Regions from separate parts of the Streptomyces sp. GbtcB6 genome, predicted to be linked through region 3. Evidence: riboswitches for the same ligand, from Rfam matches in the RefSeq annotation. Region 3 holds a riboswitch; each other region holds the start of a gene.
The links. Region 3 has a riboswitch for cobalamin ahead of KVT45_RS03150 (CbtB-domain containing protein). Riboswitches for the same ligand answer to the same signal wherever they lie in the genome.

Region 1: it holds a riboswitch for cobalamin, as region 3 does, so the genes downstream of both, KVT45_RS49180 (ribonucleoside-diphosphate reductase subunit alpha) here and KVT45_RS03150 (CbtB-domain containing protein) in region 3, are expected to answer to the same signal.
Region 2: it holds a riboswitch for cobalamin, as region 3 does, so the genes downstream of both, KVT45_RS00265 (cobalamin biosynthesis protein) here and KVT45_RS03150 (CbtB-domain containing protein) in region 3, are expected to answer to the same signal.

What each region holds. Positions count from the first base shown of each region.
Region 1 is NZ_JAGXJL010000070.1:16,925-20,193, forward strand. It holds gene KVT45_RS49180 (ribonucleoside-diphosphate reductase subunit alpha) at 1-2,076, opposite strand, end outside; cobalamin riboswitch at 2,201-2,343, opposite strand; gene KVT45_RS49185 (GNAT family N-acetyltransferase) at 2,379-2,885, opposite strand; gene KVT45_RS49190 (hypothetical protein) at 3,050-3,269, shown strand, end outside.
Region 2 is NZ_JAGXJL010000001.1:49,585-52,853, reverse strand. It holds gene KVT45_RS00270 (cobyric acid synthase) at 1-1,022, opposite strand, end outside; gene KVT45_RS00265 (cobalamin biosynthesis protein) at 1,019-1,969, opposite strand; cobalamin riboswitch at 2,069-2,211, opposite strand; gene KVT45_RS00260 (hypothetical protein) at 2,353-2,580, opposite strand; gene KVT45_RS00255 (inorganic phosphate transporter) at 2,599-3,269, opposite strand, start outside.
Region 3 is NZ_JAGXJL010000002.1:35,649-38,917, forward strand. It holds gene KVT45_RS03140 (O-methyltransferase) at 117-773, shown strand; gene KVT45_RS03145 (CbtA family protein) at 854-1,609, opposite strand; gene KVT45_RS03150 (CbtB-domain containing protein) at 1,632-1,853, opposite strand; cobalamin riboswitch at 1,890-2,031, opposite strand; gene KVT45_RS03155 (enoyl-CoA hydratase/isomerase family protein) at 2,099-3,154, opposite strand.

The DNA of each region.
Region 1 (3,269 bases), on a different contig from region 3:
CTCCCACGCCGTGCGGTAGAGCCGTCGTACGTCCTCCGGGATCCACGCGAAGTCCTGCACCGAGCCGTTGGCCTCGCGCAGCGCCTCGCGGGTGCGGGTGTCCCAGACGCCGAGGTCCTTGAGGTCCTGCACCAGGTAGGAGTTGACCTGGAGGAACTCACCGGAGAGCGTCTCGCGCTTGAAGAGGTTCGAGACCTGCGGCTCGATGCACTCGTAGACACCGGCGATGGACGCGATGGTGGCCGTCGGCGCGATGGCGAGCAGCAGGCTGTTGCGCAGGCCGGTGGTGGCGATCCGCGCGCGCAGCGCCGCCCAGCGCTCCGGCCAGGTGAACTCGACGCCGTAGTGGTCGGGGTGCAGCACGCCCCGCGCGGTGCGGGTCTTCTCCCAGGCCGGCAGCGGGCCGCTGCGCTCGGCGAGGTCGGCGGAGGCCTCGTACGCGGCGAGCATGATCCGCTCGGCGATCCGGGTGGAGAGTGCCTTGGCCTCGGGGGAGTCGAAGGGCAGGCGCAGTTTGAAGAAGACGTCCTGGAGGCCCATCGCGCCCAGCCCGACCGGCCGCCACCTGGCGTTCGACCGGCCCGCCTGCTCGGTCGGGTAGAAGTTGATGTCCACGACCCGGTCGAGGAAGGTGACGGCGGTGCGGACCGTCTCGTCCAGCCGCTCCCAGTCGATGTCACCGCTCGCCGTGTCGACGAAGGCACCGAGGCTGACCGAACCGAGGTTGCAGACCGCCGTCTCGCCGTCGTCCGTGACCTCCAGGATCTCCGTGCAGAGGTTGGAGGAGTGGATGACGTGACCGGGCAGGGCCGTCTGGTTCGCGGTGCGGTTGGCCGCGTCCTTGAAGGTCATCCAGCCGTTGCCGGTCTGCGCGAGGGTGCGCATCATCCGGCCGTACAGGTCACGGGCCGGGATGGTCTTGCGCGCGAGGCCCTTGTCCTCCGCCGCCCGGTAGGCCGCGTCGAACTCGGCGCCCCACAGGTCCACCAGCTCCGGCACGTCGGCGGGGGAGAAGAGGGACCACAGCTCGTCGGCGTTCACCCGGCGCATGAACTCGTCCGGCACCCAGTGCGCGAGGTTCAGGTTGTGCGTACGGCGGGCGTCCTCGCCGGTGTTGTCGCGCAGCTCCAGGAACTCCTCGATGTCGGAGTGCCAGGTCTCCAGGTAGACCGCGGCCGCGCCCTTGCGCCGGCCGCCCTGGTTCACGGCGGCGACCGAGGCGTCGAGGGTCTTCAGGAACGGCACGATGCCGTTGGAGTGCCCGTTGGTGCCGCGGATGAGGGACCCGCGGGAGCGGATGCGGCTGTACGAAAGACCGATGCCGCCGGCGTGCTTCGAGAGCCGGGCGACCTGGTGGTAGCGGTCGTAGATGGAGTCCAGCTCGTCCTTCGGGGAGTCGAGGAGGTAGCAGGACGACATCTGGGGGTGCCGGGTGCCGGAGTTGAAGAGGGTGGGGGAGGACGGGAGGTAGTCGAGGCGGCTCATCAGGCCGTAGAGCGCGGCGACTTCGTCCAGGGCGCGGGCGGTGTCGTCCTCCGCCAGGCCGGCGGCGACCCGGAGCATGAAGTGCTGGGGGGTCTCGACGACCTTGCGGGTGATCGGGTGCCGGAGCAGGTACCGGCTGTGCAGGGTACGCAGGCCGAAGTAGCCGAAGCGGTCGTCGGCGGCGGGGTCGACGAGGGCGTCGAGGCGGGCCGCGTGCAGCCGTACGAACTCGGCGGTCCGGTCGGCGATGAGCCCCTCCCGGTGCCCCACGGCGACGGACTCGGTGAAGGACGTCACGCCCTGCGAGGCGGCCTCGGCACGGACGGAGACCGTCAGCAGCCGGGCGGCGAGCCTGGAGTAGGCGGGATCCTCGGAGATGAGACCGGCGGCGGCCTCGGTGGCCAGCTCGCGCAACTCCGCCTCGTCGGCCCGGGCCGACCGGCCGCGCAGCGCGGCGGCGGCGACCCGGCCGGGGTCGGCGTCGGGGAGGTCGGCGGTCAGCTCGGCCAGGGTCCGCAGCAGCGCGGTACCGGGACCGTCCTCTTCCACGGAGATGGTCGCTGAAGCCGGGTCGGCTGGCGCGATGGTCACGTGGGGCTCTCCCTCGCTGGGCACGGGGCCTGGCGGAGGGCAGGGGGCAGCACGAGCGCACGCGGGCACGCGTCGAGACCCTGGCCCACTCCACGAGGCCCGGACGTCAGAACGCCCTCGCCGGGTGGCTGGGCGTGCTGTCGGCAGGTCCTCGGACTGACTCCTGTGCACGAACATGCACAAGTACACCGTTGCGGGACAGTTCCGGATTCGCACCGGATTCCCCTGTGGCGACAGCGAGCATGAGCATACATCTAGTGCCGGGTCGTCGCGTCACCCCCAGATGTTGTGTCGCGGCGGTGTCAGAGCGTCAACTGATAGGTGAGCAGAGTGATGTCGTCCAGGTGCGGCACGGGATTCCAGTCCCGTTCTGGTGTGCGGACGAAGCCCAGACGTTCGTAGATGCGGTGGGCGGCGTGCATGCTTCGCTGGCTCGAGAGAACGACGGCCGTGCAGCCCTCGGTGGCCCGTGCACGGTCGATGCAGGCACGGACGAGTGCCTCGCCGGCGCCTCGGCCGCGGGCCTCGTGTGCGACCGCGAGCGCCCTGATCTCGGCTTCGCCGGGGCGGGCGATGTCGGCGACCGGGCCGGGGCCGGCGACGAAGGTGACTCCGCCGAGGAGTCCTTCGCCGTCCACGGCCACGAGCACGTCGGCGGCTGCCGCCCGGCTCGCCACGTCCTTCAGCACCGGCAGGTACTCGTCGCCCTCGCCGTAGTCGAGGAGGCCGTCCCGGAGGTAGGCCTGGGCGGTGATCTCACCGAGGGGCTCGTACTCACCGGGCTCCGCCCGTCGTATCACGATGTCCATGGCCCCGAGTCTGCCGGACTCCCGCATGCGGAAACCTCCCGATTTCCCCGGTGGGGCGCCCGGGTTGCGGGCTGTGCCGGGAGTGATTCCGTGGAGGGAGGTGCCGGTGCCCGCGCGTCCTCCGTTCCGTGAACCACTCCGGGAACGCGTAAGGAGAAGGCACCATGACGAGGGTCGTCCGTCACCCGCCCGGCAAGGAGCTACCGCGCGACGCGCCGATGGCGACTCTGGACCTGCGACGCGCGGGCAACCGGGTCGGACACGGTCTCCTGGGCCGCTGGCACACCCTGACGATCCGTCTGGAGGCCCGCCGCGGTGTCACCCGCCCCAGGAAGTGGCACCGATGGGTCTCCTACGCCAACGTCACCAGGGCGATCTGGATCG
Region 2 (3,269 bases), on a different contig from region 3:
ACGCCGAGCACGGGCCGCCCCTCGGCGGCCCGGCGCCGCAGTGCCTCGGCCAGCCCCCGCTCCCGCAGCCACTCCAGGGCCCGGACCGTTCCCCGGGTCCCCGGAACCACCACGAGATCGGCGTCGGCCAGCTCTTCCGGCCGGTCCACGAACCGCACCACCACGCCCGGTTCGGCGGCCAGCGCGTCCACGTCGGTGAAGTTGGACATCAGCGGGATCGCGCAGACGGCGACCCGGAGCACGTCCTCCCCGACGGGCGGGGCCGTGTTCGACTCCCGGACGGTCCCCCGCAGGGAGACCCGGAGCCCGTCCTCCTCGTCGATCCCGAGCCCGTGCCGGAAGGGCAGGACGCCGTAGGTGTGCCGCCCGGTGAGCCCGTGCAGCATGTCCAGCCCGGGTTCGAGCAGCGAGACGTCCCCCCGGAACTTGTTGACGAGGAACCCGGCGACGAGGGCCTGATCCTCCGGCGACAGCAGTGCCACCGTCCCGAAGAAGGAGGCGAAGACGCCCCCGCGGTCGATGTCCCCGACCACGAGCACGGGCAACCCGGCGTTCCGGGCGATCCCCATGTTCACGATGTCGGTCCGCCGCAGGTTGATCTCCGCCGGACTGCCGGCGCCCTCACAGATCACCGCGTCATACGTGCCCCGCAACTCGGCGAGACAGTCGAGCACGGTGCCGAGCAGCCGCTGCTGCCGCCCACCGTGGTACCCGCGCGCGCTCAGCTCACCGACCGGCCTGCCGAGCAGCACGACCTGACTGCTCTGCTCGCCACCGGGCTTGAGCAGCACGGGGTTCATGAGCGCGGTCGGCTCCACCCGGCAGGCCTGCGCCTGCATGGCCTGTGCCCGCCCGATCTCGGCACCTTCGCGCGTGACAAAGGAGTTGAGGGACATGTTCTGTGCCTTGAACGGCGCGACTTTCACACCCTGCCGCACCAGCCACCGGCAGATACCTGCGGTGACGACGCTCTTACCGGCGTCGGAGGTGGTACCGGCTACGAGGAGGCCTCCGTTGTTCATGACGCCCTCCCCGAGAGCGATTTGCGCAGCAGGGCCCCCGCCGCACTCGCCCCCAACGCCAGCCACCCCACCCGCCGCGACAACCGCACCGCCCGATCGATGTCCGCGACTTCCACGGCCCGCCCCTCCCCGTTCAGCACCGGCCGGTGCTCGACCCGCCCGCCATACGACAACGTCCCCCCGAGCCGCACCCCCAACGCCCCGGCGAACGAAGCCTCCACGGGCCCGGCGTTGGGACTCGGATGCTTCGCCGCGTCGGCCCGCCAGGCCCGCACCGCTCCCTTGGTGTCACTCCCGGCCAGGGCGGCCAGTACGGCGGTGAGCCGCGCTCCCGGCCACCCCGCCACGTCGTCCAGCCGCGCCGAAGCCCACCCGTACCGCCGGTACCGGGCCGACTTGTGCCCGACCATGGCGTCCAGGGTGTTGACGGCCCGGAACCCGAGCAGCCCCGGCACCCCGCCGACGGCTCCCCACACCAGCGCGCCGACGACGGCGTCGCTGGTGTTCTCGGCGACGGACTCCACGACCGCCCGTGCGATCCCGTCGGCGTCCAGGGCCTGCGGGTCCCGTCCGCACAGATGCGGCAGCCGCGCACGGGCCGCCTCGACGTCGCCCGCCTCCAGGGCACGCCCGATGACGCGGGCCTCGCGGGCGAGTGAAGTGCCCCCGACGACGGCCCAGGTGGCGGCCGCGGTGAGCGTGACGGACGAGGCGGTGGACGGTCGTACGACCCGTTGGGCAACGGCACCCAGCGCCATGGCGCCACCGGCGCACACGGCGGTGTGCAGCGCGCCCCACCCGCGGTGGTCCCGCCACAGCACCCGCTCCACGGCCCCGGCCGCCCGCCCGAACACGGCGACCGGATGCCCCCGGCGCGGGTCGCCGAGCAGCAGATCACCGAGAAGGCCGGCGGCGGCGCCGTACGCGAAGACGCGATCGGCACCCATCGGCTCAGCCGGCCGCGGGGTCGGGGACGGGCCGGGTACTGAACCTCGGTCGGCAGCCGCGCATGGCGATATGTCCTCACTCAGGGTGTCCGCGCCCTGGTTCGACGAGACCGGCGGTGAGAGTTCCTGGCTCCCGGGGATTGCTACCCCGGTGACAGTGGCGGGACCGCGCCGGATTCACACCGGCTTCCTCCCTTGCCGCCGTACATGGCTCCGGAAGTCCACCACGCCCTGGAAGACCCGTCAACTTGCCGTTGACCTGGGAGGGGAGTGTGTGGGAAGGCCCACACCGGTTGCCCTGCGGGGCCTGTGGGACATGCCGAAGGCTCCTCTCCGAGCGGACGGGAGAGGAGCCTTCTCGATGCCTGTGAGGTGCTGCCGCGTCAGGCCTTCGCCACGATCAGGTGGATACCCCATGCCACGGCGGCCGCGCAGCCGGCGAAGCAGAGGTAGGCGGCGGTCACGGCCAGGGTCGCGGAGTTGCCCTGAGCGGTGGCGCGTTCGCGGGCGGAGAGGCCCTTGATGCCGAGGGTGAACAGGGCCACCAGACCCACCGTGGCCACGAGGCTGACGCCGAAGACGGAGCCGATGGCTGCCCAGTCGATGTTCATGTCGCTTCTTCCTCGGGGTCAGACGGTGGCGGCCGGGTCGGTCGCGGGAGCAGCCGGGGCGGGGGAAGGGGAGGGGATCGTGGCGGTCAGGTCCTCCGCGACCGGGCCCGCGGGGGGCGGGGTCACGGCGGCGATCGCCGTGGTCACCACGCCGGCCGGCTCCACGGCGTCGGTGACGTTGGCGCTGTCCACGACCTCGCGGCGGGAGAGCTTCCAGATCGCGGCGCTGGCGGCCACGAGGAAGACGGCGACGACCGCCGTGCCCCAGTCGCCGAGGTCCGTCACGGACTCGGCTAGGGCGCCGACCAGCGCGGCGGCCGGGAGCGTGAGCACCCAGGCGACCATCATCCGGGTCGCGGTGGACCAGCGGACCGTGCCGCCCTTGCGGCCGAGGCCCGCGCCCATCACCGAACCGGAGACGACGTGCGTGGTGGAGAGGGAGAAGCCGAGGTGGGAGGAGGCCAGGATGGCGGTGGCCGCGCTGGTCTGGGCGGCGAAGCCCTGCTGCGGCTGGAGGTCGGTCAGGCCCTTGCCCATGGTGCGGATGATCCGCCAGCCGCCGATGTAGGTGCCGAGCGCGATCGCGAGGCCGGCGGAGAGGATGACCCAGGTGGGAGGGTTCGAGCCGGGGGCGATGGAGCCGCCCGCGATCAGCGCGAGGGTGATGATGCCCATCGTCTTCTGCGCGT
Region 3 (3,269 bases):
AAGCATTGATTGCGCAAGGCAGCACCCGCAGGGACCCCCAGACCCACCCAATCGATATATCGTGATACTCCACAGACCGTATCGATGGTGTTGACCGCAGGAATCGAGGGTTCGGGATGTCGACCGAGCACGCCACCAGTCCGCTGCAGGATCCCCGGGTCCGGGCCGTACTCGACCGGATCCAGGCCGAGCACCGCCGCCCCGCCGGGGGTGGTCCACGGGGCGGCACCCGGGACCCGCACGCCTTTCCCGACGTCGGCTTCGCCGTCCATCCCGCACAGGGCGACCTGATCTATCTGCTGTGCCGGGCCGTCGGCGCCAGGCGTGTCGTCGAGTTCGCCACCTCGCTGGGCGTCTCCACGCTCTACTTCGCCACCGCGGTCCGTGACAACGGCGGCGGCACGGTGATCGGCTCCGAGATCGTTCCGGAGAAGGCGGCCACCGCCCTGGGCAACCTCGCCGAGGCGGGCCTCGCCGACCTGGTCGACCTCCGGATCGGGGACGCCCGGGAGACGCTGCGCGACCTGGGCGGGCCCGTCGACTTCGCGCTCATCGACGGCTGGCCGGTCGACTCGGGCCCCTCGCTGGCCCGCCAGGTCATGGAGACCGTCGCACCGCAACTGCGCCGGGGTGCGCTGGTGATGAACGACAACGCCGAGCCCGACTACCTCGACTACATCCGCGACCCGGCCAACGGCTTCCGCACCCTTTCGCTGCCGCTCAAGGGCTCGACGGAGCTGTCGGTGAAGGTGGGGCCGTCCACCGGCACGTGAGGTCGGCACAGCGGACGCGCGAGGACCCCCGGACGGTTCCCGGGGGCCCTCGTGTGTCGTTCGGTGTGCCGCGGAGTCGGTCAGTGTGCCGCGGGCACCGTGCGTGCGGCGGCCGGCGCCTTCGCCGGCCTCGGGTTGAGGACGCGGTCGGCCAACTCACCGAACAGCAGGCCGAATCCGCCCCACAGCGCCGCCTGGATGGCGAGCGCCGAGAGCCGGAACCGCCACAGCAGGGTGGCCGGGAAGTCCTTCGGCACCTCGTTGATGACCGGCAGGAACTGGTACGCCAGCCCGATGAGGACGCCGAACGCGACCACCGCCAGCACGGTCGCCCACCAGGTGCCCAGCCGCGGCTGGAGCCGTTTGCCGAGGATGGTGGCGGCGACCGCGAGGAGCACGCTGAGCAGCATCATCAGGAAGTACAGCGTGGTCCGCTTGCCGATGGTGTCCGGGTCGCCCACCGACGGCGGGTTGGCCGGATACTTCAGGAACGGCACCACGTAGACGGCGGTCAGCGCGCAGCCGGACAGCAGCAGCGCGGTCGCCCGCGGCGAGAAGCGGCCGACCCGGCCGAGGGCGAAGCAGTAGGCCAGGGCGGCGATGCCGCCGAAGGCGACCCCGTAGACCAGGACACCGGTGGCCAGGCCGGCGGTGGACTGCAGGGAGCGGGAGACGACCTCCATCTCGTGCTCGTGCGAGTGGGCGTCCTCGAAGCTGATGGCCTTGTCGACGTTCGGCTCACCGAGCAGGTAGGCGACGACGAGGGCCAGCAGGCCGGCGGCCAGGCCGGCGAGCATGCCCCGCACCAGGAGGTTCCGGACCGTTGCGGAGTTCATGGGTGGTACGGCGCCCCTCGCGTCAGTGGCAGGGGAAGCCGAGCAGGTGGCGGGCGTCGTGCACCCACTCGTGGACGTCCGTGCCGCTGAACACGGAGGTGGCGCCCTGTTCGGCGCCGACGAAGTAGAGCAGGATCAGCATCAGGATGCCGAAGAACACCGCCCAGGGAGCTATCGCGGACAGCGGCAGCTTCGCGGGAACGGCGGGGGTGGTGGCTGTCGGCGGAGCGACGGTCTGCGCCATGGCAGGACCTCCTCTGGGAGTTCGCGTCCCATCTCGGTGGTGCACAGGACGACGGCCACGGGTCTGACTCACGAGCAGCCCTGGGGCTCCCGCATACAGTGGCGCGACCGTTCCGGATTTCCACCGGCTTCCGTCTCGCCGTCGTCGATATCGGACAGACCGTACCGCGTGTCAGGGGCACGGCCAAGACCGCATCACCAGGCGTGATCTTCATCTCGCGCCTGGTGGGCGGCCGGTGGGACGGCTCAGACGGGTGGGGCGAGGCCCAGTTCGCGCTCGCCGAGCGGGGCGAAGAAGCGGTCGACGTCGGCGTCGGTGACCTCGGCGAGGGTCTCCGGGGACCAGTGCGGGGCACGGTCCTTGTCGACGACCTGGGCACGGATGCCCTCCACCAGGTCATGGCTCGCGAGGGTCGCGCAGGAGACGCGGTACTCCTGGTCCAGGACCCGTTCCAGCGAGCCGAGTTGCCGGGCCCGGCGCAGCGCCTTCAGCGTGACCTTCAGGGCGGTGGGCGACTTGGCGAGCAGGGTGTCCGCCGTCTCCTTCGCCGCCGGGTCGCCGTGCGCGAGCAGTCGCTGGACGATCTCCTCGACCGTGTCGGCCGGGTAGCAGGCGTCGATCCACGCCCGGTGCCCGGCCAACTCCCCGTCCGGCGCCTGCCGGACCTGCCGGGCGAGCGCCTCGGGCACGGCCAGGGTGGCGAGGTCGGCGACGAACGCCCGGAGCGAGCCGGAGGGCATGTAGTGGTCGGCGAGTCCGCACAGCATCGCGTCGGCGGCGCCGATCCGGGCGCCGGTCAGGGCGAGATGGGTGCCGAGTTCGCCGGGCGCGCGGCCGAGCAGGTAGGTGCCGCCGACGTCGGGCACGAAGCCGATCCCGGTCTCGGGCATGGCGATCCGCGACCGCTCGGTGGCGATCCGGACGCTGCCATGGGCCGAGACACCGACCCCGCCGCCCATCACGATGCCGTCCATCACGGCGACGTACGGCTTCGGGTACCGGGCGATGCGGGCGTTGAGCCGGTACTCGTCCCGCCAGAAGGCAGCCGCGGCCGACCCGTCGCCGTCGCGGGCGTCGTCGTGGACGGCGCGGATGTCGCCGCCCGCGCACAGACCGCGCTCCCCCGCTCCGGTGATGACGACGGTACGGACGGCCGGGTCGTGCTCCCAGGCGGTGAGCGCCTCGTCGATGCGGCGCACCATCGCGTGCGACAGCGCGTTGATGGCCTTCGGCCGGTTGAGCGTGATGTGCGCGGCCCGTCCGTCGACGTGCAGCAGGACGTGTTCCTCGGCGCCGGTCATCCGGACACCTCCGCCGGGCCGCGGGCCACGATGAGGCGCATGATCTCGTCGGTTCCTTCCGGGGTCGGGTGGACGCGTGGGTCACGGACGATCTTCTCGTGCCCGTTCCGTCCAC